One region of the Alteromonas macleodii ATCC 27126 genome, then DNA from elsewhere that is predicted to be linked to it. Evidence: predicted binding sites of a transcription regulator. Region 1 holds the regulator's gene; the other holds the start of a gene.

Evidence for each region. The regulator LexA, encoded in region 1, represses DNA repair genes until DNA is damaged. The targets are predictions, from matches to a motif close to TACTGTATNNNNATACAGTA.
Region 2: MASE_RS11200 (putative DNA modification/repair radical SAM protein) is a predicted target of LexA. The motif match lies at 4,323-4,342, and genes of this name have one in related genera.

Annotation. Positions count from the first base shown of each region.
Region 1 is NC_018632.1:4,532,909-4,544,934, forward strand. Features, by position in the region: gene MASE_RS19280 (COX15/CtaA family protein) at 1-268, opposite strand, end outside; gene MASE_RS19285 (hypothetical protein) at 274-813, opposite strand; gene MASE_RS19290 (SURF1 family protein) at 806-1,510, opposite strand; gene MASE_RS19295 (DUF2909 domain-containing protein) at 1,556-1,765, shown strand; gene MASE_RS19300 (cytochrome c oxidase subunit 3) at 1,781-2,674, opposite strand; gene MASE_RS19305 (cytochrome c oxidase assembly protein) at 2,698-3,285, opposite strand; gene ctaD (cytochrome c oxidase subunit I) at 3,433-5,061, opposite strand; gene coxB (cytochrome c oxidase subunit II) at 5,071-6,234, opposite strand; gene lexA (transcriptional repressor LexA) at 6,817-7,443, opposite strand; gene MASE_RS19325 (COG1470 family protein) at 7,556-11,116, opposite strand; gene MASE_RS19330 (sensor domain-containing diguanylate cyclase) at 11,289-12,026, opposite strand, start outside.
Region 2 is NC_018632.1:2,614,068-2,626,093, reverse strand. Features, by position in the region: gene MASE_RS11220 (hypothetical protein) at 1-38, shown strand, start outside; gene MASE_RS11215 (endonuclease/exonuclease/phosphatase family protein) at 56-1,039, opposite strand; gene MASE_RS11210 (BON domain-containing protein) at 1,440-2,039, shown strand; gene MASE_RS11205 (TIGR03915 family putative DNA repair protein) at 2,160-2,966, opposite strand; gene MASE_RS11200 (putative DNA modification/repair radical SAM protein) at 2,983-4,224, opposite strand; gene MASE_RS11195 (hypothetical protein) at 4,689-5,066, shown strand; gene MASE_RS11190 (5'-methylthioadenosine/S-adenosylhomocysteine nucleosidase) at 5,144-6,052, opposite strand; gene pyk (pyruvate kinase) at 6,248-7,684, opposite strand; gene MASE_RS11180 (MurR/RpiR family transcriptional regulator) at 7,923-8,774, opposite strand; gene zwf (glucose-6-phosphate dehydrogenase) at 9,059-10,552, shown strand; gene pgl (6-phosphogluconolactonase) at 10,554-11,246, shown strand; gene edd (phosphogluconate dehydratase) at 11,256-12,026, shown strand, end outside.

The DNA of each region.
Region 1 (12,026 bases):
TAATGGCAATAGCCAGAACACACAGCCCCAGCGTTCCTGCAAAATAGCGGTGAATCATTTCATTCCACGCCTTAAACGCCTCAACTGGACGTTCGGGAAAAGCGGCGTTAGCTTGTGCCACTTTTTCCTCACTCAAAGGCACGGTTAGGTTACCGTAGCATCCAGGCCAGTCGGGACATCCTAGCCCAGCGTCGGTCAAACGCGTATACGCACCGAGAATAATAACGACTGCCGCCAGAAAAATACTGAATAGGGTTAATTTTTTCATGGCCATTATCCTATACGCGATAATTTAAGAAGCTTTCTCATATCTGCCAGCATGTTGCGGCTTTCCATCACGGCGTCTTTTCTATCGTCTTTAATGTCGTAAAAGAGCATGGCGTTATTTTGCGTATCAACAATATAAACACTGCTAGAGGCAAGCGCCGTTGGTGTAGTAACGGGTAAGGTTTCGACAAAAGGGTAGTCTTCTAGCGCGGCTATCGCAGTTTGGTCGCTTGAAGCGGTAGTAACGACCACTGCTTGGGCACGGTCCGATTCTTTACCTAGCGCAAGCCACACTTGGTTAATGCTAAAAAGTGCGTTCTCGCACACTGCGTCACATTTACTTGGCATCACATACAACAAACGCCATTTAGGTTCCGCGTTTTCTAAAAGCGCACTCATGTCGATGGTCGGCGCGAGCAGCTGACCTTTATTTGTCGCGCCTTTAGTAAACCAATCGTTATCAAGTGCGAGCTTTGCCAGAACAACAGGTAAAACAAACACGGCTACCATAATAATTAATGTTTTTTTCGAAGCAGCATTACTCATAACTACGTCCTTTCTTACTAATTGCAAAGCCGCCAATGGCTGCAGCGGCAATGGCTAAACCAAACCATTGAACTGCATAGCCAAGGTGCTTTTCAGGAGACATTACGACGGCCTGATGTTCACGAATAAACGCGGGGTCAGGCGTGGTAAGGTGAAGAATAAAGGGTAAAAGTTTGCGCTCTAAGGCGTTGCTTAGTGCAGGGAATTCTATGTGTTGTACCAGCGCGGGGCTTTGCGACAAAGCCATGTTGGTTTCTTTCACTAAGGGGTTGTTACCCGGCACGCTAAGCACGCCGATTAATTCGCGCGTTTGGCTTGTAAAACTTATTTCCGGTAGCGTGCGCGTTAAGTCTGGCGCAGGCACCCAGCCAAAGTTAACCAAGAGCCACCCGACATTGGTATTTACCGGTACGATGACATCGAAACCCACCCGCTGATTGTGAATCTGATTATCTAATAGCAACACATGGTTAGCGTCTATTGCGCCGCTGAACGATACGGTAATATCCCGAGGATCATCATGAGACAACGCCTCTTCTAAACTCAAGGTTCCATTACTTTGCTTTTGCGCTATGCTAGCTAAACGTTGTTGCTTTTGGACCATGCGATCAAGTTGCCAGTACCCTAAACCGCACATAATCGCCACACTAAAGCCCGTGAGTAACCAAGGAATAACGTGGCGAGTGCGAGAAAACATGATTATTTCGCACCATGCAAAATTAGAATAAAAACAGAGGTGAATATGTTGATAAAAATAGTCCTTGTTGCGTTGGTGCTGTACATGATTGTGAATTTGTTCATGGCGATGCGAATCATGATGAAAAATGACACGTCTAAGGGCCCTATGAGTAAGTACATTGGTCGACGCGTGCTCACTTCTGCCGTCATTGTTATTATTATTCTTATCGCTATTGGTACCGGTTTAATTACCCCAAACCCAAGGCCTTACTGAGTTTGGGGATTCCTTTTAAAGTACGTAAACAAAGATGTAGAGCATGACCCACACTACATCTACAAAGTGCCAGTACCAGCTCCCCGCCTGAAACGCGAAGTGGTTTTCAGGCGTGAAATGCCCTTTCAAGACCCTAAAAAACAGTACAATTAGAATGATGGTGCCAAGGGTCACATGCATGCCGTGAAACCCTGTGAGCATAAAGAAGGTGTTGCCGTAAATGCCTGACTGAAGCGTAAGCCCCAAGTCGCGATACGCATGTATGTACTCTTCTACCTGTAGGAACAAGAACCCACATCCAAGTAAGATAGTGATACCCAGCATTAGGGTTAGCTGTTTGCGTTTGTTTTGCTCTAGTCCCACATGAGCGAAGTGCAGTGTAATAGATGAGATAAGCAAGATAACCGTGTTGATTGTGGGCAACCCCGCAGCACTCATTTCCTGTGTGGTAGTGCCGCCTGGCGTTGACACCAGCGGCCACATGGCCTCAAAGGTCGGCCATAAGACCTCATTGGTCATAGCGTTATTCGATGCGCCGCCCAGCCACGGAACGGAAATAAATCTCGCGTAGTAGAGGGCGCCGAAAAACGCAGCGAAAAACATCACCTCTGAAAAGATAAACCAGCTCATACCTTGTCGATATGAACGCCCCAGCTGATCGCTGTAAAGCCCTGCCATAGATTCATCTATTTGATTTTTAAACCAACCTACAAGCATAACGAGCAATACTGCTATCCCCGCTAAAAGGATATGACCGCCATAGCCTGTTTCACCTTTGGTTGCTTGCACCACATAATTGCCCGCACCTACGGCGATAAGAAATAGAGCAACGGCCCCTACGATGGGCCATGGACTTTGTGCGGGTACATAATATTTTTGGTATTCGTGATTCTGTACTTCGGGTTGCATTTTCTTCTCCTTACCCCTTCGGCCTATTCGCCATTTGATGGTGTTGAAGCCATAAAGGGATTCGGTGTTGTCGTTAGGTCACTGGCTCGCGCTGTGACGTCATAGAGTGTGTACTGCAAGGTAAAAAACGTAATTTCTTCAGGTAGCTGAGGGTCTACATAAAACTGCATGGGCATATAGGCTTCACTACCCGCATCTAATGGCTGCTGATTGAAGCAGAAGCATTCAGTCTTGTTCAGGTACAGTGCTGCCGTTCCGGGGGATACAGAGGGAATGGCCTGAGCTACGATATTGCTTGATGCAGGGTTTCTCACATAAAACGATACCGTATTAAGTTCGCCAGGGTGCACTTTCACGCGCTTGGTTTCAGCACGAAACTCCCAGGGCATACCGGTATTTGTGCGAGTAATAAACTCGACGGTCACTTCTCGCGACTCATCAATCTCAACCGATTGATAAACCGCAGCCGTGCCTTCGGTTTTTCCGTTAATTCCCGTAACGTCGCAAAATACGTCGTACAAGGGAACAAGGGCAAAGCCGAAGCCAAACATGCCAATGACAATAGCAACAAGTTTAATAACCATCTTGTTGTTTGCGCTTTGCTGTGACATCACGTGACCTCCGGGTAAATCCATAGATGAAGGTTGGTAAACGCTTGTTTAGTCGTTTATCTCCCTCACCACCTGCAATGTGTGAATGTCATTCCCATCGGCTTTTGCCGGTTGAAAGGAATGACCTATTCACAACTCCACCTACCGTTACTTAACGACAGGTGGCGTTTCAAACGTGTGATAAGGAGCGGGTGATGGAATTTCCCATTCCAATCCTTCTGCGCCGTCCCAAACTTGCGCTGATACCGGCTCACCTTGCTTTTTGCATGCCTTGATAAGCAGGGCAAGAAAGATGAGCTGAGATAAACCGAATGCAAAACCACCCAGGCTTATCCATTTATTAAAATCAGCGAACTGCAATGCATAGTCAGGAATACGGCGTGGCATACCAGCCAAACCCACAAAGTGCATAGGGAAGAACAACACATTGACCGATACCAGTGAGCACCAGAAATGCCATTTAGCTAAAGCTGTGTCATACATTTTTCCCGTCCATTTAGGCAACCAGTAATACACCGCAGCCATGATGGAAAAGACCGCGCCAGTTACCAGTACATAGTGGAAATGGGCTACAACGAAGTAAGTGTCGTGATATTGGAAGTCCACGGGCGTGATCGCCAACATTAGCCCTGACAACCCACCAATGGTGAACAGCACAATAAAGGCAATAGCGAACATCATTGGCATTTCAAAGCTCAGTGAGCCGCGCCACATGGTCGCTACCCAGTTAAACACTTTTACGCCAGTAGGCACCGAGATAAGCATGGTGGCAAACATGAAAAACATTTCCATGTACACCGGCATGCCCGTGGTGAACATATGGTGAGCCCACACAACAAAAGAGAGCAGCGCAATCGACGCCGTGGCGTAAACCATAGACGCGTATCCAAACAGCTGCTTTCGAGAGAAGGTAGGAACAATTTGCGAGATAATGCCGAAAGCGGGCAAGATCATAATGTACACTTCAGGGTGCCCGAAGAACCAGAAAATATGCTGGAACATAACCGGGTCGCCGCCACCAGCAGCATCAAAAAAGCTCGTGCCAAAGAACTTATCAGTTAACACCATGGTAACCGCACCGGCGAGCACTGGCATTACCGCAATCAGCAAGAATGCCGTGATAAGCCACGTCCATACAAACAGCGGCATTTTCATCCAGGTCATGCCTGGCGCACGCATATTAAAGATGGTCACAATCACGTTAATCGCACCCATAATGGATGAAATACCCATGATGTGAACAGAGAACACAAACAACGCTGTCGAATCGCCACTGTAAGTCGTTGAAAGGGGCGCGTAGAAAGTCCATCCAAAAGCAGGGCCGCCGCCTTCCATAAAGAGCGAGCTCAATAGAATGAGAAAGGCACCTGGTAAAATCCAGAAGCTCCAGTTATTCATGCGCGGTAACGCCATGTCAGGGGCGCCGATCATCATGGGAATAAGCCAGTTTGCGAGCCCAGTAAAGGCTGGCATTACTGCACCAAATACCATGATAAGCCCGTGTACCGTAGTCATTTGGTTAAAGAAGTTTGGCTCTACAATTTGTAGACCGGGTTGGAATAGTTCAGCGCGGATCACCATGGCCATCGCACCACCAACTAAAAACATAATAAAGGCAAACCACAGGTAAAGTGTGCCTATGTCTTTATGGTTAGTGGTAAACAACCAACGCGTTATCCCTTTAGGAATATGATCGTGGTGTTCATGGTCATCATGTAGGTGACCGTCATGAGGCGCAGAGGTATCTGGCGAAATAACTTCAGTTGCTTTGCTCATTGTCTGCTCCTAGTTTCCGTTTGCCACTGCGTTTACATCTTTGGCTTGAACCATATCGCCAGTTTTATTGCCCCAGGCATTTCGCTCGTAAGTGACTACGGCGGCAATTTCCTTAAGACTCAGCATTTTTCCAAACGCTTGCATGGCTGTTCCTGACTTTCCATGCAGCACGATGTCAATGTGACCTTGCTGATCTTCTAGTGCCATCTTGCTGCCTTTTAATGCCGGGAACACGCCAGGTAAACCTTCACCATTTGGCATATGGCAAGCAGCGCACGTTGCGTTGTATACTCGCTCGCCCTCTTTCATCAGTTCATCCATAGACATATTCATAGAAAGTAGACGCTGCTCTTCTTCTTTTGCTTTACGAACAATCTCTTCTTGTTCGCCCATCCACTTTTCAAACTCGGCGGGTTCTTTAGCAATTACCACAACCGGCATATAGCCATGGTCTTTACCACAAAGCTCTGCGCATTGTCCGCGATAAATACCCGGCTCATTCACCTTGGCCCAAGACTCGTTAATAAAGCCGGGGTTGGCATCTTTTTTCACGGCAAAGTCAGGAACCCACCAAGAGTGGATAACGTCGTCAGAGGTAATAAGAAAGCGTACTTTTTTCCCAGTAGGAATAACCAAGGGACGGTCAACTTCCAGCAGGTAGTTATCTGTTTTCTGGAATTTGTTCTCTATTTGCTCGCGCTGAGTGGCGAGTAAAGAATAAAACTCTACATCGCTATCCATGTACTTGTAATGCCATTTCCATTGAGAGCCTGTTACTAACACCGTCATGTCAGGCTCAGACGTGTCTTCCATAGCAATTAGAGTATTCGCTGCGGGTACCGCCATGAAGATAAGAATAAGGAAAGGAATAACGGTCCAAGCAATTTCGACCTTCACGTTTTCGTGAAAATTCGCTGGCTTGGCGCCACGGGACTTTCTATGTAGATACATTGAGGCGAACATCACGCCAAAAACTACAACCGCGATACCTACACAAATGAAGAACATCAACATATGGAGGTCGTATACCTGCCCACTGATGTCGGTAGCACCGCGTCTCAAATTAAGCGAAGAGGCTTCTTCGCTTGCTTCTTGCGCAAAAAGCAAAGGGGAAAAAAGCAAAATTGGTATACTAGAACACCATTTTGCGAAAACGGTCGTTAGTTGTTTCACTCAGCACCTCCGTAATGGCGTGGTCAAAGACGCTGATTAATTTGCGCGATGCCCTACCAAATGGTTTGCGAACGATTGACCCATAACCTCAACTTGTAAAACAAATTTAGAGTCATTGTTATTATTTTGTTAATCTCTGTATAAGAATTGCGCAATAATGTCGTGCCGTCTAGTCTTTTCTATTAAAAATTTAACGAAGTGGTTAATTTTTAATCATTTACTAAAATGGTCGCGGGGGATTTCACGTGCAAAAAGAGAAAGCCATTGCTGTGAGATGCCCTTGGAATCAAACAGGCATTTTGAACACGGGGTTAAAGTAAATGCTCGACTAACTAGTTAAGAAATCAATAAGTAATCGATTACTCAATGTCGATTTCAAACAAAATTCAAAATAAAAAATGGAAAATACTTGAAGCATTCATAGAAAGAATAACGTGAGTAATGATAAAAATAAGCGCGCAGAAAACCAACAGGTTTGCTGGGCAGGATAAAACCTAAGTTGGCAGATTGAAGAAAAAAACAGGAACAAAAGACATAAAAAAAGCGGCTAACGCGCCGCTTTTATACAAACAAGCTAAAATACTACATCCAGTCAGCGTTTCTGATCACACCCACCGCAATGCCTTCTATCGCAAAATGTTCAGTCGCCAAATCAACTTTTATTGGTGCAAACTCATCATTCTCAGCATGAAGCAATACTTCACGCCCGCGTTTCTCTAGACGCTTTACGGTGACGTCTTCATCGACACGCGCCACAACCACCTGACCGTTGTGTACATCAGTGGTGCGATGAACAGCGAGAAGATCACCGTCTAAAATACCAATGTCTTTCATGCTCATACCGTTAACGCGTAGCAAAAAGTCGGCATGGGGTTGAAACAGTGCAGGATCGACTTTGTAGTGCGATTCAACATGCTCTTGCGCCAAGATCGGCTCACCGGCTGCAACACGCCCAATTAACGGTAGGCCTTCTTCTTCTTGTGCGTCGTTATCAAGAGGGATATTGAGCTTAATGCCACGAGACGTACCAGGCAAAATTTCAATCACGCCTTTACGCGCCAATGCTTTCAAATGTTCCTCTGCTGCATTAGCAGAACGAAAGCCAAGCTGACGGGCTATTTCCGCACGAGTAGGCGGCATTCCCGTTTCTAACATGGTTGTTTTAATAAGTTCTAAAACTTCGGTTTGTCGAGCTGTGAGTGGGCGCATAAAAGACCTGTCTGTTCATACAGTTCCTGTAAGTATATACACCTAAAACTAAATAACAAGCACTTGCCGCGTCTTTTGCGATCTGCAATAGCCTACGACAAGTGCTTTCCTCTTATTTTACGAGAAGAGCCATGTTCGGGTTACTAATTTGTAACTCCAGCTCCCCATCACTATTTTGACGTGTGCGCATGCCTTCAACATTATCGAGCCCAAGTCCAGGGCTTTGCCACACCACATTGCCTTTATTATCAACCTCAACCACGCGATATGCGATGCTGTCATAATAATTGTACGAATAGTCATTCTCGTTAGGCTGGTAGATAGCGAGAATCGACTGATTAGACGACGTCGTTGGAACAGCCGCTATATACTGAGGGTAGAATGACGGTGCTATAGCGTCTTTGAGTTCTAATGCATCGCTCGCCACGTCATAAACATTGATGGTGTTGTAGTTTCTATTTAAACACGCAAATTCAAGTTCGCTATCACTATCAAAATTTACCGTGAGCAATTGGTCACAATTGGTTTCCAATTCATTCAATCCAACAAATTCACCATCCTGCATTTTATAGAGCTTGAGCGAACTATAGCCCCCAACAGCAAAATAATGCACACCGTCTTTTTCAGAGGCAGCAAGCGCATTAATTGAAAAATCGTTAATGATTGAGTCGATAAGCACCTGATTCTCGATATCAAACGCTTTAAGTCGATTGTTCTCAATAATAACTGCATCGGCGTAACTATCGTTATTTACGTCAATGGCTTCAATAAACGAAATTTCACTATTCTGATTATTGTTCAGTGTCCACTGAATAGCGTTATCTGTAAGTCTCACGACATTAAACGACGAACTATAATCCAGTGCCCCTATTAGTAACTCACCCACACCGTCATTGTTGTAGTCTGTAACGACCGGTTTGCTATAGTTATAGACATCTTCGCCAACCTCAGCACTTATCGCAAAGTTATCCTCTTTATCTACCGATAAAATCTGAATAGATGATTCGTAACTACTTGTATCGCTAACAAAGACGGCTCTTTCATCATTATCGCCATAAGGTGCCCAACCCGCGGCATGATATCTACTCGCGCGCGGCGCACCTTTTATATCTGACAAGGCATATTCACCGTTGGCATCTTGTTGCGCTACTAAAATTTGGTTCTCACCAGTCCAAATAATGTCGTCCACATTGTCATTGTCTAAATCGTCAATGAGAAGTGACATGCCACTGTAAGTGTTGTGGTTAAGAGCCCACTGCTCAGAGATTTGTCCCGCTTCTAATGCAAAACCTCTAACTTGTCCCCACTGACACTCGGAGACAACCACTATTCCTTCTGTAGCTGGGCTTTCTTTACTATAGGCGATATCACAAATGTCACCATGTTCCGCCGTTGCCAAACTGCTTTTCGATACTGCTGAGTAGATTGAGATATCATTCCAACTATCGGCACCGATGATTTCATCTACACCATCGTTATTCATATCACCCAGCACAACAAATGCGTCGCTGAACCCGCTACCGTATAGCCATTGGTTGGCACCGCTTTCGATATCAAATACATAACCATTGTTCGTTACCATTTCTATCGATGCGTCATCATCTACGTTACCAAAAGAAAGGTTATTGACGCCGTCAATATCGTACTGTTGCAACTGCTCACCTGTGCGAACATCTACAATGGCAATAGAAGTCGCATTGTAATATTCGCTCCCATATAAATAAGCAACTTCATCAACTCCGTCACCATTGATGTCGTAAAATAAGCCAGAAATAATACTATCTTCAATAATAAACACCGCTTCTGCGTTACTTTCGCGGTCTTTTATTACAGACAATCCCTGTTGAGTAAGAAGGTAGATTTCATCATTATTGTCACCATCAACATCTTGGGTATGCACGCTTCTAATTTCGCCTTTAGTTGGCAGTTTATACGGATACACATAGGTATTTTTAAGCGTATTGCCTTCTAGCGAAAATGCGCCCACGTTGCGAGCATTTACCGTGATAAGTTCACTTACACCATTGGTCGAAGCAATAGCAAAGCCGTGATTATAAATTGGTGTCATCACAGTAGTACGAGCATAAGCCGGGGCCTTGTCCGCATAAGAAGTGATTTCGAGCGTTTGTTGGGATTCAGTTCCGTCTAAGCTAGCGAAACTAAACATATAAGTTTGAGCGTTGAAAAGTTGATTCGCAGGTACATTCCAGGTCATCAGACCTTCCGCATTTAACGAAGCACCGGGAGGCGCTGAAATAAGCTCTCCCGCGACGTCATCGTCAACTCTGTCTGGGTCACTCATCGATACGGTAAACTCTACGTATCCGCCCGCAGTTACTACTTCAGGCATATTCGATGCAGTGAGCGTCATAGGAGAATTGCCGATCTCAACGAAAGTAGGCTGGGATTCGACAACGTTAATACCGTCTGACACCACCATGGTAACTTTAACTTCATCACCGAAGACTGCGCTGTAAGGTGGCAGCGTGGTACCATTAACATCGTCAAGGACTACACCATTTACATACCAGCGAAACGAAATCACCAGCTCTGAGTCGGGAGTATCTGAATCATGATAGTAGCCAGGCTCAACGGTGACTTCATCTGTGGTATAGACAGTCTCATAGGCATAGTAATAAGGCTGATTCACTACAGGAGGTACGGATATCGCATCGATATCTGAAAGCGCAAGGCCAGTATGATTTCCGCTGGCAAACGCTGTTAGATTATTAAAGTATACACCTACATCGTAAATATCATCGCCGTTGTTATCTTCGCCATAGCGAACTGCGCCATCAATAACGTCAATTCCAGCCGTTTTATCTCCTTTTACGACCAGCGAGCCAGATGACGAATAGGGAAGGTCGCCCTGATCAGAAGAATATGCAAAGTCCAATTTGCCTTTAGACGCAATGTAGATTGAACCATTAAGTTCAGACACGAAGGTGTTGTTTGTCACCCCTTCTGCTGATGTGCCACTGACCTTGTAAGTTTCACCATTGTGCGTGACAGTAAGATACTGCCTCGTCTCTTCATAAAACGTACCTGTTTGTGGGCGATAGCGAAAATCAACACTTAAGTAGCCTTTTAATGTTGTGCGCACGCCACCGTCTAGCATAGACAAAGTAGTGAAATAAGACGTTACTTCGGAGCTGTTTTCACCTGCGTCAGTAATAACTAGCGAAAATTGTCCGTCATACCGAGTGGAGTCGTAATATTGAATGCACTGATCATAATCTACAGTAATCGTTCCTGTACCCATGTCTTCATCAAGCTTACCTGAGTATGTTACTGATCCTGATTCATAGCACTCGGTCGTACCTTCAACGTTGCCGTTCTCATCTAGGAAGGTGTAGATATCATATTGATCTACATAGGGTGAGCCACTTGTATGGTCACCAAAGAGCGTGATGTAAACCTCTTGTACTGCGCTGATATCCACAGTAGAGACTTTCGTTTCTCCACTGTAGTTCGCATCAGCATAGGTGGTTGCCGCCGAGTTTAGTCGTGACTCTGAGTAATCTAAAGGATTTGATAAAATTTCTAGTGCTGTCGGCTCAGGTGGAGGTGGTGGGTTTGTAGGTGGAGAAGAATCAGAGTCACCTCCACCACCACACGCAGTTAGAGCTAAAAGAGAAAAAAGGCCAGAAAAACCCAAGCGCGAAGTTTTCATACATCGTCCCTGATTTAAAAGGCATGTCGGCTTTTTAGTTAAAAGCTCAAAACAAGCCTAATTATTAAGTTTAACAAAATATTCGTTTTTTATAACTTAACTTTATCAATCTAGCAACAGCGCCTTGAGCGTATACGCTTATATTTAATGTAGGCGAAGCCACGTACTATTATTATTCATCCCATACGACTTGGTTTCTGCCCTGCTCCTTGGCTCTGTACAGCGCCTTGTCAGCAAGCGATAAGAGGGCGCTGAAATCCGCCTCAAAGGTGTCTTTGATAAATGTTGCGCCGATGCTGATCGATAAATTCATCGTGTCTGTCTTGTAGGTCACCCTTCCTTCTTCAACAGCAATGCGCAGTGCTTCTAGCTGCCTATGGATCTCTTCTTTCTTGTCACCTATCATGACTATTGCAAACTCTTCTCCTCCTAATCGAGCCACGACATTTGGCGCTTGATTATGTTTAGCTATTTTTCTCGCAACAGCAATAAGCGCCTGATCTCCAGCATCGTGACCGTAGGTATCGTTTACTTTTTTGAAGTGATCAATATCGACGATAGCAACACATCCTCGACAATGTTGTTTTGAAAATGAGATGCACTCGTCAAGGAACGCGCGTCGGTTATAAAGGCCCGTTAAAGAATCAGTCATCGCCAAATGCCTAAGCTTCTCTTCAGCAACGGCTCGGGCTTCCTCAAGCTCTACTGCGTAGAACAAGCCAGCCAAAGCATCTAAAAAGGGCTGTAGAAACTCAGCATCTTCGTCAGTGTAGGTATCAAACTTATTCGCTAAACCGACCATTCCCACTACTTTATCTTTCACTTTTATTGGTAGGCCTAAAAATCGGCTAATGCGCGGATGACCGTGCGGAACACCTTTGGAATTAGGGTGACTGTTTGGCGCATTACT
Region 2 (12,026 bases), 1.9 Mb from region 1:
GCCTCATGTGGTGTGTCAAACACCGTAGCTCTCATTAGATTTACAGTCTTGAGTATTACTCCTTGTCCGTGATTAGCGCTAGTTCGGTATAAAGCGGGTAGTGGTCTGAGCCTATGCTTTCAAGTTTCTCTATATTGACCAATGCAAAATGTTCCGAGTGAAATACGTGGTCTAACGGCCATTTCACTAAAGGATATTTCGCGTGAAATGTATTGAAAAAACCGCGCCCCTCTCGTGGGTCTAAAAGTCCGCTTATTTTCTTGAACTTTCTGGTAGTAGGTGACCAAGCTACATCGTTAAGATCGCCAGCGACGACAATAGGGCCCTCTGTTTCAGCTATTTCTTCCCCCACAACAGTAAGTTCTACGTCTCTGGGCTTTGCATACGTGTTTTCTGTTGGGCTTGGTGGTTTTGGATGAAGAAAATATAGCGTGACATCTTGTCCGTGGTGATTGATTTTAACTTTCATAGACGGCACATCTTCTTCTATTAGAAATCGCAATGAGACCTCTTCAAAGGGAAGCTTACTATAAAGATGCATACCGTAGAGGTTCTCGAGTGGGCAAAATTTACGATACGGGTATTCAGATTCAATTTCACTGATGCCTTTCTGCCACTTCTCATTAGATTCCAACGTTACGAGAAAATCAGGTTGCTTATTACGTACATGTTCAATGAGCTTGCGAAAATCGTCATTAGGCATATACACATTGCTTGATAAAACACTTAGCTTTTGGCTCGCACTCTCCACCTCGACGTGCCTAACTTCTCTTTTATACAGAGGGGTATAAGGAATGATCCAGATAACCTGATAAATAAGGCTAACTGTTAATCCAGCGACAATAATTACTGCTAGGCTATCTATCTGTGCGTAATAGGTTGATTCAAAAATATGCCCAGCAATTAACAAAGAAATGATAGCTGCTATTTGTAGTCGCGGAAATTCCCACACTCTTATTAACCAATGAGAAGAAGGAAGCAAAGGGGCCCAGCTTACGGCTATAAATAAGACTGAAACAGCAGTAAGTGCAGTATCCATGTCTAGTTGGTCCTTGAGTTTAATTAACGAAAAACACTCCACCTGTTGCTTCTGTCTGCAAAACTAAATTGATGACTATAGCTAGTGAAGCGACACAAATCGTTATAACTACGGCAGCTTTGTGAAATAAGTTTAACCTAAGTATCACTGCAACTTAGCGGCGGCCAACGACAAAAAGTTATCCCTTAGTACAATTGATAGGTGCTTTTGTTAAGTGAAGTTGACGAGTTTTGGGCATTAACAAAATTAAGTAAAAAGTTCTCAAACAAAGGCAAAGTTTGCAAAACAAAACTTACTTAACTAGCCCTGGATATTAATATTTATCATATAAAACAATGCCTTATTTTGTTGGCAAGGAATTGGCATGACTATCTACGAGTTTCGACAAAGGAGAAATGTTATGAAACGTTCACTTATTTCTATGATTGTTGCTACAACTTTGACTACAGCTGCATATGCAGGTGACATGGACACAGACAACAAATGGGAGAAAGGTGCCAAAGACGCATGGATTGATGGCAAAGCAGAAGCAACGCTGTTGTTCAATGGTAACCTTGATTCATTCGACATTAACACTGACGTTAAAAACGGTAATGTCGTTCTTACTGGTAAGGTTGAGAACTCTGTTGATAAAAAGCTAGCGGAAGAGCTAGTAGCGAATATTGATGGTGTAACGTCTGTAGACAACAAGCTAACGGTTGTCTCTGACAAAGATATGGAAGGCGACATGTCAGATGACATGGAAGATACTGTTGACGAAGGCACAAGCGAGTTAACTGACGCCAAAATCGCCACAGTAATCAAAACTCGTCTTCTTATGGATACCGATATTTCAGGTTTCGACATCGATGTTGACGTAGAAAACGGTGTAGTAACACTGACTGGCGACGTTGATTCTGATGCTGAGCGTGACCTAGCTGTGGAAATTGCCAAGAATGCGTCTGACGTAAAAGATGTTGAAAGCAACCTTCGTGTAGTTACTGAAACTGCGATGAACTAATATCATTGTTGCTTTACACAAAAAAGGGGCCTCGGCCCCTTTTTTCTGGTCACGTTTTACAGAGCTTTTCAAATCGCAATAAACAAAGGAAGCACAGCTGCTAATATTTGTCAGGAGGACTCATTCACCATTCTCCACCTTTTTTCCATTTAGTATCATCTTACGTGCTCTAGCATCCGAGTGGCGTATCATATCGTTAATAAGCGACGTCTCAGGCATATTCTTCCAGTATTTTTTTGGCATTGAACTTAACATTGCCTTTGTTTTTACGCGGGCAGGATTAAATATATTTGCATAATACGTAAGCCAGTATTTTTCAATTCTGTCATCATTTGGAATAATACTTGGGTCAGGATTATCTTCCAAAACAAGTGTTTTAGTATTCCAATGCGCAGCTCGATAAGGGGTAAGTATTGACCAACACATATTTTTAAAACGAGTCCGAAAAAAATCGAGCTTCAATTCCAAGCTGAAGTGTTCTGGTTCATACCACGCAATAAAATGCTCTTGTCCGTCAAGTACAACTTCTCGAAATCTCAAAAAAGCACTTATCTTATATGCATCGCGTTTTACTGCTTTAGCCAGCACGTTGAGACGCAACACATCTTCGTCAGTTTTTAAGTGAATAAGGTTTCTGTTTTCGAAAACTACTCGCCATAAAACGCGGTAACATAAAGCGAAACGATCGGGGGCTTGGTGGCATAACGCATACTTCAACAGCGTTAAAACTGATCTGGGAATTCTGAAATTCGTTTGGCTTTCACCAATAGCGTTGGCCGAATCGGTCACGGCAAACAAGTCGTCTTGGTTAGATTGCGAAGTTTGCCATGTAACGTTCTCCGGAGGTATGTGTTGGGCTAGACATTCTCTCGATGCTTTTCGCCATTCGTCGTATCCGGGCACTGATGAAATTGTTACTTTTTTCATTGTAGTACCAATTAGATTAGGCGCTGAACAATTCAAACTGTTTTGGTTGTTTAAATTGCTGTTCAAAGTTACTGCTATCGAGCAAATGGATAGCGGGGGAATAATCACTAACAGTAATGAACGGTTTTAATTTTTGTAAGGGTAAACGCATTTTTGTGAGATCGAACCAGCTAAGCTTTGTGTAACGTCGAATAGCCAAAATTTTTTGTACTGTGCGTGCTCCCAGTCCAGGAACTCGCAATAAAAGTAGCTTGTCAGCTTTGTTTAAATCGATGGGAAATATGTGGCGATTGCGTAGCGCCCACGCAAGCTTGGGGTCGTGCTCCATATCTAGCATGTCGTTGTGTACAATTTCATCTAAACCAAATCCATAAAAGCGCAGGAGCCAATCGGCCTGATAAAGTCGGTGTTCACGGATAAGTGGGGCTGGTTTAAGAGGCAAGACTTCAGACGCATCTGGGATGGGCGAAAATGCAGAATAGTAAACGCGCCGCAATTTTTGTTGACCATACAGTTTGACACTCGTGCCAAGGATAACTTTATCATTTGAGTCATCGGCTCCTATGATCATCTGAGTGGACTGTCCGCCAGGAGCAAAGCGAGGTGGGCGTTTACCCGAGTAGGTTTTATCTACTTTGTGTTCATTTATTTTGTCTTTCAATGTATTCATTGAACCGTGAATTTCACCAAGGTCTTTTTCCGGGGCGTATTTGTTCAACGAATTTTGTGTCGGCATTTCGATGTTTATACTTAGCCTATCGGCATATAAGCCAGCTTCAGCCTGTAGTTCAGGAGATGCATTCGGAATGGTCTTAAGATGAATGTATCCTTTAAATCCGTGATCAATGCGAAGAGACTTCGCGATGCGTACCATGCTCTCCATAGTCAGGTCAGGAGAGCCGACAATACCGGAACTTAAAAATAATCCCTCAATGTAGTTACGCTTATAAAAATTAAGCGTTAAATCAACCGTTTCTTTAACGGTAAAACGCGCTCGTTGAACGTTGCTAGACACCCTATTGATGCAGTAATGGCAATCGTATATGCAATAGTTGGTCATTAGGATCTTAAGTAATGATACGCATCGTCCATCAGGGGTAAAGCTGTGACATATCCCTGACCCTCCTGTGAGCGAACCTATTCCTGTTTTGTCAGTTTTACCTGCTTTTCGTTTACCGGCGGAGCCACTTGCGCAAGAAGCGTCATACTTAGCGGCATCTGAAAGAATTTCGAGTTTTTGAATGAGTTTGTCATGCATCGCAAATGGTCACTTTCTCTAGGCAAATGTACGTGGTAGACGGTCTGAAAAAAAACAAGATTCCATACCAGTACTTTGCTTGTTGTGGTATATCTTAATGCTGTATGAGTGTACAGTATTAAGGGGAGTGAGTTTATTAAATTTGAAAGGAAAATTTTATCTTGCTGTGTGTAGAAAGTACCTTATACAACTTTAGTATAAGTTTTGGGTTGGTCTAAATTACTGAAAAACAAAGATTAACTATATGGTGCGGAAGGTGCATATGGTTAAGTAGATATGAGTGAATTACTTGATGTATTGAATAGACGAAAGTATGTATTGTCAGGCAGAAAACATCTGCTGCAACGTGAAAGCTAGAAACTTAAAAAGTCGAATGACTCAATACATTGGTGATAAATAGTTTTAATTAAGTGGATTGTAGCGAGCTTATCGATACAAGTGCAAAATCGTTCAAGGAGTGGGGCATGAACTTTTTAAAGTGGGTTTATTCAGGCTTAGTGGTATCAGCAATCATTGTTATAGTCGGTGTAATTGGGCAAGGAAAGCTATCCGTAAGCCAAGCATCAGCTGATGACGAACAGCGCCCCGTTCACATGGATATTCAAAAAGTACAGCGCAACTTCTCATTGGTAGAATTTGATTTGTCGAAAAAGGCACATCTATTGAGAAAAACGCGTCTAGAGCACTACATTGCACAGGCTAAGCAAGCCGATTTAAGAGGTTGGAAATTTAAGCGTGATGAGTTTGTTGAGCGCGCCGAAAATATTCTAAATCATCATCTTACTCAATACGCGAATGATGTTAGTCAAGATGCGGAAACTTATACCGCTCAAGCAATCTAATACAAAGGTTATACATGAAAACGCGCCTTACATTTTTACAATGTAGGGCGCGTTTTTCGTTTGAGTGTTTTCCAATTTTATTCCGACAGCGCAGAAATATAAGCTCTTACCACTTTTTCAACAAAGGCCTGACAATCTTTGGCCGTGGTTGGGTCATATTCACCATGGTTGGTAATATTGTTCGACAATACGCGAATACCTAAAAAGGGAACGTGGTAGGCATGTGCAATCTGCGCTGCAGAAGCGGTTTCCATTTCTTCCACACTCGTTCCCATATTCTTATGGAGCCATGCTATTCGATCTAACTCGTTATTCCAAAAGTTACCGCTGCCAATCGTTCCTTTAACGACGTTCCCGCGTTTGTACTGCTTGGCTAGCGATAGAGCTAGGTTGATGAGCTGTTTGTCTCCTAAATAATAACGCAACTTTTCTGCGTCCTTAGCGCTACTTCCTTCTCCCGCGCTGCCTTCTGACGCCATAAGATCCATCGGTAGCCAATTAAACGGATGAGAACCTTCTCCTTGAGCCAGCTTAGGCGTTTTAAAATTGGATGCATTAATACTGCGTTCGCCAAGAACAATATCACCAACTTTTAAGGAAGGATCGTGGCCACCTGATGTTCCCTGATTGATGATAAGGCGAGGGTGGTATCTCTCTATGCCAATGGCGGTGGCGGCCGCTGTATTTTCTAAACCCTTACCGGTTTTAGCTACCACAATGGGATACCCGTCTAGTGTCCCTTTATAGAATACCGCATTACCTGAATACTCTGTTGTAGTGTTATCCAAAAGCGCAGCAAAGTATTCGGCTTCAATGGGCATGGGGCCTTGAATCATTATTGGCTGTAACGGAGCGTTCTGTGAAGCTACTTCTACACGCTTCATGGTGTGTACGTGCTGTGTATTTGCCCATACGCTATGAGTGAAAAGTGCCAAGAGCGTTATAATTGCTGAAAAACGTGTGTAGTGATTGAAAACGAGCTGCATGTCTATCCTTATTTTTGTCGTTGTTGTCCCGAGGAGTGTTAACGAATTCTCGTTGTTTTGTTGGATATGTTTTTTGTAATTTTGATACTGACTTAGTTGAGTGTTCTTATTATAAGCGTCAGCTTACCACTGCTTTAGTAAATTACAGGCAAAAAAAAGCGAAGCATTTGCTTCGCTTTAATAGTGTATACGTTGCTATTCGACTTCTACGATTTTAAGGGTATTGGTCGCGCCCACTTTTTCCATTTCATCGCCGTAAGTCAGGATGATACTGTCGCCGCTTTTCACTAACCCTTTCTCTTTAAGTGATGCAATGACATCGTACTTCAATTTGCCAGGTTCACTGTTTGAAGAGTCAAAGAAAACCGGCTTAACGCCGCGGCAAAGCGCCATCGTGTTAAGCGTTGATTCGTGACGAGACATCGCAATAATTGGCAGAGATGTAGTAATGCGAGACATTAACGTTGGTGTAGTTCCACTTTCAGTTAAACCTACAATCGCTTTAACACTTGGCAAGTGGTTCGCGGCGTAAACCGCAGACAGAGCAATTGACTCGCTAGTAGAAGAAAACTGCTGATCCATGCGGTGCTTGGAAATTTTAACGCTAGGATGTGTTTCCGCGCCTTCACAAACACGAGCCATAGCTGCAACTGTTTCAATAGGGAAATTACCCGCCGCTGTTTCAGCTGAAAGCATTACCGCGTCAGTGCCGTCTAGTACAGCGTTCGCAACGTCCATTACTTCTGCACGTGTAGGCATAGGGCTGTCAATCATCGACTCCATCATTTGCGTCGCGGTGATCACAACCTTGTTGAGCTGGCGAGAACGGGCAATCAGTTTCTTTTGAACACCAACAAGTTCCGCATCGCCAATTTCTACACCCAAGTCACCACGAGCAACCATTACCGCATCTGAAGCGCTGATGATATCCGTCATGGCTTCGTCAGACGCCACCGTTTCAGCACGCTCGACCTTTGCACAAATTTTTGCGTAGCAGCCAGCTGCTTCGGCAAGTTCTCGCGCGTAGTTCAAGTCTGCGCCGCTGCGAGGAAATGACACTGCAAGGTAATCAACACCAATTTTCGCGGCGGTTTTAATGTCTTCTTTGTCTTTTTCGGTAAGTGCATCTGCAGAAAGACCACCGCCTTGACGGTTAATGCCTTTATTGTTTGAAAGCTTGCCGCCTACTGTTACTTCAGTAATCACTTTGCGGCCTTCAACGCCTGTTACTCGAAGCTGAATACGACCGTCATCAAGAAGCAGAATATCGCCTGCTGATACATCATCAGGAAGCGCTTTGTAATCAATACCTACTTGATTAATATCACCTTCGTCGCGGCCTAATTCAGCGTCTAGAATGAATTTTGCGCCTACCTCTAAACGAACTGCACCTTCGGCAAAACGAGCAACACGGATTTTAGGGCCCTGAAGATCACCTAAAATCGCTACGTATTTACCTAGGTTCTTTGCTGCCTGACGAACGCGCTTTGCACGTTCAATGTGATCTTCGGCTTGTCCGTGTGAAAAGTTCATGCGCACAGTGTTTGCGCCTGCGGCAATAAGTGCCTGAATCTTTTCAAGTGAGTCGGTTGCAGGTCCTAGGGTGGCAAGAATTTTCGTTCTTCTGGTCATGTGATTCCGTCGCTGTTTCTAAGTTAGAAAAGACAAAGAGTGATAGGCTACGCGTTTATACGGTATGCCTGTAATCGCTTTACGTAATTTTATTACAGAATAATAGTTGAATTTGACAAAAATGTGAATGAATTAAACAAAAACGCCTAACTGGCTCGACCAGTTAGGCGTTTTAGCTGATTTATTGAACCAATTTTTCTACGGTAAGTGGTTCTTATTTGATCACGTGGGAAGAAAATTACTCACCACGCTTTTCATAACGTGAACCACGCAGCGTATCTTTTACTCGCTTCAGATTCTCTCTGAACTTGTTGCCGCGGCGCAGTGTAAAGCCGGTTGCCAGTACATCAATTAGCGTGAGCTGCGCGATGCGAGAGGCCATAGGCATATACATATCAGTATCTTCTGGCACTTCCAGCGATAACACGTAACTGCATTCTTGTGCCAGCGGGCTATCTGCTGAGGTAATTCCTACTACAGTAGCGTCGTTCATGCGGGCAATTTGCGCTATTTCTACTAAGCTTTTAGTTCGGCCCGTGTGGCTAATCAATACAACAACATCGCCATCTGAACAGTTCATGCAGCTCATGCGCTGCATCAGAATATCTTCAAAGTAGACCACTGGAACATTGAAGCGGAAAAACTTATTTAGTGCATCGTGTGCCACTGAAGCTGAAGCGCCTAGGCCGAAAAATGAAATTTTCTGTGCCTGTGTAAGTAAATCAACAACGCGATTTACCACGTTCACATCCACAGATTGGCGCGCCACTTCCAGGGACGCCATGGTCGACTCGAATATCTTATTGGTATATTCGTCTGGGCTGTCGTTTTCATCAACATGGCGGTTTACATAAGGCGTGCCGTTAGCCAGGCTCTGCGCTAAATGCAGTTTAAAGTCTGGGAAGCCTTTTGTATCAAGTCTTCGGCAGAAACGGTTTACGGTAGGCTCACTAACATCCGACATCTTAGCGAGGGTTGCTATACTCGAATGAATGGCCGTTTGTGGGTTAGCTAGAATTACTTCAGCTACCTTTTTCTCAGATTTACTGAATGCCGCTTGGTTTTGTGTGATTTTTTCTAAAATGTTCATACAGATATAGCAATTAGTTAGCACAATTTATTGTAAGGTACACCCGTAATAGTACCCAATGTGACGTCTGTGACAAGAAAAATGTAATTTTTTGACAATTTTTGTTATTTCAATCGGGTTAAATGAGGGTAAACTGAGGGAAACAGTAAAGATTCAGATCCTATAGTTGGTACAAGTTGTAATTTTACTACATTTGGTGTTAACTATACGGTAAAAATAGTCGTTAGTGTTGTAAATAACTGTACAATACGCCGCGGACACATACATTTAAAAGGTCGACGAATATGGTATTGGATAATTCCTACGAACCCTGTGATTTTGTACTTTTCGGTACACTGGGAGATCTTTCACGACGCAAGTTGTTGCCTTCTTTATATCAGCTTGAAAAAGCAAACTTGATGCACCCAGACACCACTATTGTGGGTGTTGCGCGTCAAGAAATGGAGCTGGATGCCTATATTGAAGAAGTTCATGCCAACCTAATCAAGTTTGGCGAGAAGAACTTGTGTGAAGCCACTTGGGAAAAAATGAAAGCGCGTTTGCACTATGCATGCGTAGACATGAAGGACGTTGAAAGCTATTGCGTATTAGACGACCACGTTGACCCAAGCCGCACCATGGTTTGTTATTTAGCGACGCCACCGGCGATATACGGTGATATCTGTCGTGGCCTGCATAGCTGCAAAATTATCGACTCAAGCGTTCGCGTTGTGCTAGAAAAGCCAATTGGTCACGATTTGGCATCGTCTAAAGTGATCAATGAGCAAGTTGCAGAATACTTCGACGAAAAGCAAATTTACCGCATTGACCATTACCTTGGTAAAGAGACAGTACTAAACCTAGTATCACTGCGTTTTGCCAATTCTATTTTTGCTACTAACTGGGACCACAACTGCATTGACCACGTTCAAATCTCAGTTGCAGAGTCAGTGGGTATTGAAGGGCGTTGGGGTTACTTTGACGACGCGGGTCAAATGCGAGATATGGTGCAAAACCACTTGCTACAAATTCTAAGCTTGGTAGCGATGGAGCCTCCGACAACGCTCGACGCTGACAGCATTCGTGACGAAAAATTGAAAGTGCTTAAAGCGCTTCGTCCGATTAACTCGTTTAATATTAATGACAGCACTGTACGCGGTCAGTATACCTCTGGTTTCGTGAAAGGCGAAGAAGTGCCTGGGTACCTTGAAGAAGAAGGTGCTAATACGCAAAGTAAAACCGAAACCTTTGTTGCTATTAAAGCGGAAATTGACAACTGGCGTTGGGCTGGTGTGCCGTTCTACCTACGCACAGGTAAGCGCATGCCAACTAAGGTGAGTGAAGTTGTTATTTACTTCAAGCGTCAGCCACACAACTTATTCGGTGACAGCTTCAAGAATCTTCCGCCTAACAAGCTGGTTATTCGTCTGCAGCCAGACGAAGGTGTAGAAATCACTGTAATGAACAAAGTGCCTGGCTTAACTAGCTCTGGTTCTATGGATCTACAAAAATCGAAGCTTAACTTAAGCTTCTCTGAAGCGTTTGCCGATGAGCGTATTCCTGACGCATACGAAAAACTCCTTCTTGAAGTTATGTTGGGTAATCAGGCGCTATTCGTTCGTCGTGACGAAATTGAACAAGCCTGGACATGGGTAGACTCAATTCTTGAAGCGTGGAAGCAATCGAGTGAGCCACCAGAACCGTATCAAGCAGGTACGTGGGGGCCGGTAGACTCTATAGGTCTTCTTGCTCGCGAAAATCGCAGCTGGTACGAAAGCAAAACAGGGAAGAAAAAGTAATATGGCGTTAACAACTCTATCATTCGAAACACCTGATGCATTGACTGACGCATTTGCGCAAGACTTAGTCAGCATTTTAAAAACAGGTATTAAAACTCGTGGTCGCGCATCGCTTGTAGTGAGTGGTGGTCGCACGCCGCTGGCGCTTTTCAAACAGCTAAGCGAAACCGATCTTGAGTGGGATAAGGTTGATATCACCCTTGCTGACGAGCGCTGGGTTGAAGAGGGCCACGAGGCCAGCAACACCAGCCTAGTCAAAAATAATCTAATTCAAAATAAAGCCGCAGCAGCTCGTTTTATCGAATTGAAAAGCGATGCTGATGATGCAAACGAAGGCGTAAATGCCGCAGAGTCAAATCTGGCTAGCATGTCACAACCTTTTGATGCATTGATTCTTGGCATGGGGGAAGATGGTCACACTGCATCGCTTTTCCCTTGCTCTGAACAAGTACTTGACGGCTTAGATATGAGCAGCGGCAGAACCTGCATCGCTGTTCAACCTACAACAGCACCTCATCAACGTATTTCATTAACGCTACCAGCGTTACTCAATAGCCGTAATATCTTTTTGCATTTAACAGGCGAGAAGAAAAAACAAGTCTTACTTGATGCTATTGAAAATGCCACCGAAGCGCAAAAGCCCATCACCGCCGTAGTTAACCGCGCGCCGGTTACTTTGATGTGGGCGCCATAGGAGACAAACATGAATCCAAAAATTGCTGAAGTTACGCAACGAATTATCGAGCGTAGTAAAGAAACGCGTAAGGCGTATCTAGAAAAAATTGAGAGTGCACGACGTCAAGGACCACACCGTGGTGTGTTGTCATGCGGTAACCTTGCTCACGGCTTTGCAGCATGTGGAACAAGCGAAAAATCAGATCTTCGTTCAATGACCAAAGCCAACGTGGCAATTGTGTCTGCGTATAACGATATGCTTTCAGCGCACCAGCCTTACGAGACGTATCCTGCGCTCATTAAGGATGCAGTGAAAGAGGTAGGCAGCGTAGCCCAGTTCGCAGGTGGCGTACCTGCTATGTGTGATGGTGTTACACAAGGCCAGTCTGGCATGGACTTAAGCCTAATGAGCCGTGATAACATTGCTCAGGGGGCTGCCATTGCGCTTTCTCACAACATGTTCGATAGCGCACTGATGCTAGGTATCTGCGACAAAATCGTTCCTGGGCTACTAATGGGCGCACTAACGTTTGGTCATTTGCCAACCGTTTTTGTGCCAGCCGGTCCAATGCCATCGGGTCTTCCAAACAAAGAAAAAGCCCGTGTTCGTCAAGAATTTGCCGAAGGTAAAGTAGGGCGTGACGCGTTGCTTGAAGCTGAATCTCAATCTTACCACTCTGCGGGTACCTGTACGTTCTATGGAACGGCAAACTCGAATCAGCTAGTGGTTGAAATGATGGGCTTGCACCTTCCGGGTTCGTCGTTTGTTAATCCGGGCACACCTTTGCGCGATGCGCTA